2 regions of the Cobetia sp. 29-18-1 genome follow, and region 2 is predicted to be linked to the other one. Evidence: predicted binding sites of a transcription regulator. Region 2 holds the regulator's gene; the other holds the start of a gene.
The links. Region 2 encodes sigma-54, which starts transcription at its own class of promoters, with help from an activator protein. Its sites were predicted from a motif close to TGGCACNNNNNTTGCTNT; they were not measured.

Region 1: QD208_RS08485 (DUF3305 domain-containing protein) is a predicted target of sigma-54. The motif match lies at 1,923-1,940, and genes of this name have one in related genera.

The regions. Positions count from the first base shown of each region.
Region 1 covers NZ_JARWKS010000008.1:140,302-143,845, reverse strand. The annotation lists gene QD208_RS08495 (4Fe-4S dicluster domain-containing protein) at 1-40, opposite strand, end outside; gene QD208_RS08490 (DUF3306 domain-containing protein) at 521-1,306, opposite strand; gene QD208_RS08485 (DUF3305 domain-containing protein) at 1,303-1,860, opposite strand; gene QD208_RS08480 (formate dehydrogenase accessory sulfurtransferase FdhD) at 2,069-3,004, shown strand; gene QD208_RS08475 (helix-turn-helix transcriptional regulator) at 3,004-3,544, shown strand, end outside.
Region 2 covers NZ_JARWKS010000016.1:54,052-57,595, forward strand. The annotation lists gene QD208_RS12900 (PTS sugar transporter subunit IIA) at 1-113, opposite strand, end outside; gene raiA (ribosome-associated translation inhibitor RaiA) at 123-431, opposite strand; gene QD208_RS12910 (RNA polymerase factor sigma-54) at 1,092-2,540, opposite strand; gene lptB (LPS export ABC transporter ATP-binding protein) at 2,774-3,514, opposite strand; gene lptA (lipopolysaccharide transport periplasmic protein LptA) at 3,518-3,544, opposite strand, start outside.

The DNA.
Region 1 (3,544 bases), on a different contig from region 2:
TGAGGGCGCGCTGAGCGCTCTCGAGGCTTGAGCTGAGCATCCTCATCCTTATTCGGTCGTGGCGGACCTTGCATGCAAGCTGCCGTCAGGTGGCAGGCGGATGATGCAGGTCCCGGTCGTCGCTGATTCTCGCGGTCTCTCGCGGTCAGAGCCGGGTCGGCGATCGACAGTCGTTCAGTGGGGGATTCATGACAGGCCAACCATCTTTGCATGCTGTTGATGACATTGCCGTTTTCACGCCCGGCGAGAAGAGGGGCGCGGTCAGGTCGCGCAGGCACTCATCAGCGCAGGCGGTTGACGCCAGTCATCATCTTCAAGGGTTGGCATGTCATGCTGAATCTTGCATGTGCGTTGCAGTCAGTGCGCCTTGATGAGGCGCGTCAGGGTGACCCATGAGGCATCAGGATGACCTCGGTCAGACGTATCCGGCTTACTCGTGGGTCATAATGACGCATGTTGATTGTGCGGCGCGTCATCCTGACGCCTTGGCGCTGGAGGCGTCTGTGGGGCCAGCCCCGGCTCACGGCTTGTGGCGGACGCCGCCGACATCATCTGACGCGGGAGCTGGCTCGCGCGAGTCTTCTGCTCGTATCGCTTGCGGGTCAGGCGACTCGACTATCTCGTCGCTGGGCGTCGCGTGTGACTCGCCCACTGGCGCCTCACCGTCAGGCGCCTGCTCAGCGATCTGGTCGTCTGTCTCCTGCGCCGTATCCGCCTGGGGTGTCTCGCTTGCCTCACCGAGCTTTTCCAGGCCTTCTTCGACCTTGCGGGTCCAGCTGCGCAGCGTGTCGGCGACACCTTCGGCGAGCGGGCGCATCTGGGAGAAGTCCTGGTCGTAGTCATCCAGCCCATCGCGCACCGAGTGCTCGCCCCCCATGAAGATGCGTCGCAGCGCACGCTGGCGTAGCGCCGGGTCCACGCCGCTCTGCATGAAGGCGCTGATGTCGGCGTCTGGGGTCAGGGTGTCCGGGGCTGGCAGCTCGATGACTGGCACTTCAGCGTTGTCAGCGTCTGCTGCCTGCTGATCGCTCTCGGCGGTTGCCTGCTCTGCTGCCTGCTCTGCTGCCGAGGAGGGGCTATCGCCGCTCAGGGATTCGTGCTGCGAGCCGCGCGCTGCAGGGGTGTCAGCGCTACTTTCAGAGGCGACTCCCACCTGTGACGGCGGAAGGCTGTCGGCTTTACTCACCTCGGTGCTGTCCGGCTGTGACAGTTGGTCTTCACGGCGGCTGTCGCCTTGCTTGCGGCGTGACCAGCGCGAGAACAGGCCTTCATGGGCAGGGCTTGCGTTGTCGTCGTGCTGGCTCATGACGTGCTTTCCGTACCATCACCGGGCTGATGAGTCTTGTTGGGCGTCACGGCGTGCTGCTCTGCCTGACTGGCGCGCCCGGCGCCCTTGCGTTTCTTCTTCTTGCCTTCGTCGAGTCGTTCGCCGTGACGCGCGAGGTAGGCTTCCAGCCACACCATCAAGGCCGGGGGCATCGGCACATCCAGCACCAGCTGGTCGCCATCCATCCAATGCGATGCTACCTCCTGACAGGCCGTCACCACGCGGGGCTGCATGCCGTCGGCTTCACGCTCATCGCATTGGACGAACAGGCGCGGCTGCTCGCAGCGCAGGTTGTAGCGGTAATCGGTGCGCTCGGTGAGGTGAAGCTGCAGCGGCAGGATGCGGCGATGCGCTACTTCATCAGCGGCGGCAGGCTCCGCTACGTGCGATTCCGTCTCTGGCGTTGCAGAGGGCGAGAGGTCGGCAATCCGCCAGGTGTCGATGCTGAAACGCCCCAGTTTCTGCGTGGTGGGCGCCAGGGTGACGCTCAACCAGCGGGTGTCGTCACTGCGGGGAGGGATGGATTCAGACATGGCTTCCTTGTTCACTGCTGTACCCGCAAGCGGGTCTGAAAAGAATGCTGCGATGGTGCTGGTGTGCAAGATACATGCCGGCGCATGCGATATCAGGGTTACCGTCAGTCAGTGCGGGGACAGCTCTGCCATCAGACTGGTACTCTACGGCGATTCAGCGCAAGAATTGCCATTCCAACCGGCTCGATCAGGGAGACCCGAGTTCATGATGCCCTCTGCACGGCCAGCGATCAGTCGCGCCACACTACCCACTACGCTGGACATCGAAGTCATGGATGAGCGCGGTGAGCGCCATCAGCAGTCCATTGCCGCCGAGCGCTCGCTGACCATCTATCTCAATCGTCGCGAGATCGTCACCTTGATGACCCTGGGTGCCGAACCTGAGGCGCTGGTGGCCGGTTATCTGCGCAATCAGGGACTGCTGGGTGAGCTTGAGGACCTCGAAGCGCTGCAGGTGGATTGGGAAGTCGAGAGCGCCTCGGTGGTGACGCGTCATCTACCCGAGGATATCGAGCAGCGCCTCGGCAAGCGCACCGTGACTACCGGCTGTGGGCAGGGCACGGTATTCGGCAATCTGCTGGAGCGCCAATCACTGGCTGCGCTGGATGCAGGCCCCTTCAGTCAGGCCCTGTTGTATCGCCTGCTGGAGGCGCTGGCGGCGCACAACGCGACTTATCGCAAGGCCGGCGCGGTTCACGGCTGCGCCCTGTGTCGGGATGATGAAGTGCTGGCGTTCATCGAGGATGTCGGCCGCCACAACGCCGTCGATACGCTGGCGGGGCTGAGCTGGTTGGCGCCCCTGAGTGATGATGCCAGTGATTATCAGGGGGCCAACATCTTCTACACTACCGGTCGTCTGACTTCCGAGATGGTACTGAAGGTGGCTCAGGCGGGGGTCTCGGTGCTGGTCTCGCGTTCCGGCGTCACGCAGAAGGGAGTGGAGCTGGCGGAACGCTTTGGCGTGCTGTTGATCGCGCGCGCCAAGGGGCGCCACTTCCAGGCGGTGGACCCTGCCGGGCGGCTGGTGCTGGATGCCATCCCGCCGCTGCGTGCCGGCGACGCTCTCAAATCATCGCGCCATGACGCGTCAGGCAAGCCATCTTCAGCAGACGGCGCAGCCGGACATGACAAGGGGGCGCAGTGATGAGTCGTCTTTCTTCGCCGCTGGGCGTCATACCCTCACAGGGCTTTTCCTCTGAACTCGGCGCACCTTCGGGCGGCTCTACCGCTGAGTCTTCAGGCGAGGCCCTGAATGCGGCCACCGGCCGGCAGGCTCCGGTTCCCCACGACAACCCCTTTCTGACGGTGCAGGAAGTCGCGCGCCTTCTGCACCTCAACGAGAAGAAGATCTATCAGCTGGCCAGTGACGGCACCATGCCGGCGACCAAGGTGACCGGCAAGTGGCTCTTTCCGCGGCGCCTGGTGGAGCAATGGATTCTCGAGTCCAGCCATCATGGTGTGCTGGCGGATCGCCTGATGATCACCGGCAGTGATGACCCGCTGCTGGCCGCGCTCTCCATGCGTCTCAATCAGCAGCATGCCGGTAGCGCCTTCTATGGCATGAGCGTCACCGGCACGCGTCTGGGGCTTGATCTGCTCAGCCAGGGGCGTGCTGACGTCTGCGCCATTCACTGGGGGCGCGCGGAGGAGGCGGCGCTGCGTCATCCGGCGCTGATTCGCGGCC
Region 2 (3,544 bases):
CTGGGAATGTTCTGTGCGATGAAGGTGCTGAAGAATTCAAGCACCCGCTTCTTGCTCCCCCCGGGGACACCGTACAGCGTGCGCTCGGGGGGAAGGATCTGATCAAGTGTCATGGCTGAAGGTCAACGGGTCCCGGTGCCCTGAGAGCGAGCCTGGGACTTTTCCTTGTGTTTGACCAGCTGGCGATCCAGCTTGTCGGCGAGCGCGTCGATGGCAGCGTACATGTTGGGGTCTTCTGCCAGGGCGTGGAGGTCAGCGCCTGCCGCGTGCAAGGTGCAGGCAGCCTGCTGGCGCTCCTTCTCGATCGACAGTGTCACCTGAACATTGGTGATGTTGTCGTAATGCCGTTCGAGGCGAGCGAGCTTCTCGTTGACGTAATCGCGGAGAGGATCGGTAAGTTCCACATGATGCCCGGTGATATTCACTTGCATGGACACGCTCCTTTATCCAGCGGGTTGCCATTCAATTGTAACCCTTTTTGACTACGAGCAAACCCTGATCGGACGCTCTGCAACAGGCTTGACGGCCACCGTCTGGCGATGTTTTCGCACCCTTGCCAGTGGCGTCAGATGTCGTGAGCGTCTGTACCGACAATGCCCAAGCTTTGCGCAAAGATCAACGCTGCGCTGCATCGTGGCTCAGTGCTTGTCTTCAACTCAGTGAGGGGTAACGGAGTGGACTTCAAGGGCACGTCTGGTGGGTGGTGCGTGAAAGACGCGCAAGAAGGCGGGTTTTCGTCGCCAATCCCTGCATGTACGTCGCCTTTCAGGCGCTTCGATTGCGTGGAGCAAGCGGCGTTTTGGGAGGTTGTCCGGGTGTCATCCAGGTGCAATACGCGCAAAAGTGACTTTAAAAACATGCGATTGACGGTGAATGACGCTGGCGGAATGGCGGTTTTTTGCCGTCATCCTGCGCGCCGTCATGGGCCATGACGGGTAATTGACGAGCGGTTGACGGGATGACAGAGCGCGCGACAGGCGCACCGCTGTCCGCGAAGTCAGAGGCTGATGAGCGGAAAATCCAGGGCTTGAGGTTGGCGGCGGCTGCCATTGTGGAGGTGAAAGCAGGGCATGGCAGCCGCAGATGACGCGTCAGGCCAGACGCTTGCGCTCGCTGGAGGAGGGGATGCCCATCGCTTCGCGATACTTGGCCACGGTGCGGCGTGCGACCTCGATGCCATCGCTGGCGAGCAGATCGACTAGCCGCGAGTCGGAGAGAGGCTTGCGGGCCGGCTCTTCCGCGATCAGCTTGCGGATGCGGGCACGAATGGCGGTGCTTGAGTGGGCGTCGCCACTGCCGCTGCCACCGACCTGGCTCGAGAAGAAGAACTTGAGCTCGAAGACGCCGCGCGGGGTGTGGATGTACTTCTGGGTCGTGACCCGCGAGATGGTCGATTCGTGCATCTCGACCACTTCGGCGATGTTGGCCAGAATCAGCGGCTTCATGCCTTCCTCGCCTTGCTCGAGGAAGTCGATCTGACGCGCCATGATCTCGCGGCCGACCTTGAGCAGGGTGTCATTGCGCGATGACAGGCTCTTCATCAGCCAGCGCGCTTCCTGCAGGTTGTCCTTGAGGAAGGTGTTGTCGGCGGACTTGTCGGCACGCTTGATCAGCGCGGCGTATTCCGGCTGGATGCGCAGCTTGGGCAGCGCTTCCGGGTTGAGCTCGACCTGCCAGCCGTGGCGGGTATGGCGCACCAGCAGATCAGGGATCACGTAATCGCTGGCGGGCTCGCCCCAGGCGGATGCCGGACGCGGGTCGAGCGCGCGCACCAGGCGAATGACGTGATCCAGCTCGTCATCGTCAAGGCTCAGGCGCCGCTTGAGCAGCTTGCGGTCATCGTTGCCCAGTGCCTCGAGGAATTGACGTACCAGGCGGCGCGCCTGCGCCAGCAGCGGCAGATCATCCGGCAGCAGCGCCAGTTGCAGCAGCAGGCATTCGCGCAGATCACGAGCGAAGACGCCGGTCGGGTCGAACTGCTGCAGACGCAGCAATACCTGCTCGAGCTCGGAGGCCTTGAGGCCGGGCAGGCCCTGGCCACGCAGGCCATCGACCAGCTCATCGAGAGACAGGCTCAGATAGCCGGCGCCGTCGACGGCATCGATCAGGCTCTCCGCCATCTGGCGTTCACGGCCATCGAGGTCGGTCATCGCCAGCTGCCAGCGCAGGTGGTCCTGCAGGCTCTCGACGCTGGTATTGCGATCGAAGTCCGGCCCTTCTTCGCTCCCGCTGCCACTGCCGGAGCTGGTCAGGCTACCGGCGTGGTCCTGGTAGAGGTCCGACCAGTCACTGTCGAGGGGGTATTCCTCGGGAATCTCGCTCGAGGAGTCGGCAGTGGAGATCTCGCTCGAATCCTGTGTCTCGACGACATCCAGCGACTCGTAGTCCTCGTCGAGCTCCAACATGGGGTTGGACTCGAGGGCTTGCTGAATCTCCTGACGCAGGTCGAGCGTCGACAGCTGCAGCAGCTGGATCGCTTGCTGGAGCTGCGGCGTCATGGTCAGCGAGGTGCCGAGGCGGAGTTGCAGGGTGGGTTTCATGGAGTCAGTCAATTCACGGCAAAGGAACGTGCTTACTACGCTATACCGTGACTCGGGGCACTGACAAGTGGTTGCCGCGAATATTCAAGCAACTTGCATGCCATGTTTCCACCAAGGTGGTATGGACGTCATGCATGCGTCTGATGTCAGACATGAAAAAGCCGCTACGCGATAAAATCACGCAGCGGCTTTCGAAGCTTTCGCCTCGCGAGGACTCAGCGCATCCCCTGACCCTAGAGCGTGAACTCGTGGCCCAGGTAGACGTCGCGCACCTGCTGGTTGGCCAGGATGGAGTCCGCATCACCGTGGGCGATGATCTGGCCATCGCCGACGATATAGGCGGTGTCACAGATATCGAGCGTCTCGCGCACGTTGTGGTCGGTGATCAGCACGCCGATGCCACGATCGCGCAGTTGGCGCACGATGCTCTTGATCTCGCCCACCGAGATGGGATCGACGCCGGCGAAGGGCTCATCAAGCAGCACGAAGTCCGGCTCGGTGGCCAGTGCACGGGCGATCTCGACCCGACGACGCTCACCACCGGACAGGCTCATGCCGGCACTGGCGCGGATGTGCGTGATGCTGAATTCCTCGAGCAACTCTTCAAGGCGTGCCTTGCGGCCATTGCGATCCAGGTCCTTGCGGGTCTCCAGAATCGCCATGATGTTGTCGGCCACCGACAGCTTGCGGAAGATCGACGCCTCCTGCGGCAGATAGCCGATGCCGGCGCGTGCACGCTGATGCATGGCGGCAGCGGAGAGGTCCTTGTCATCGATGGAGACGTTGCCGGCATCGGCGCGCACCAGCCCGACGATCATGTAGAACGAGGTCGTCTTGCCGGCGCCGTTGGGGCCCAGCAGGCCGACGATGTCGCCCTGGCGGATCTCCAGCGAGATGTCCTTGACCACCTTGCGGCCCTTGTAGGCCTTGGCCAGATGGCGAGCGCTCAGCGTACGCGGAGTAGCAGCAGTCATGACTCAGTTTTCCTTGCTGGCATTGGCGCC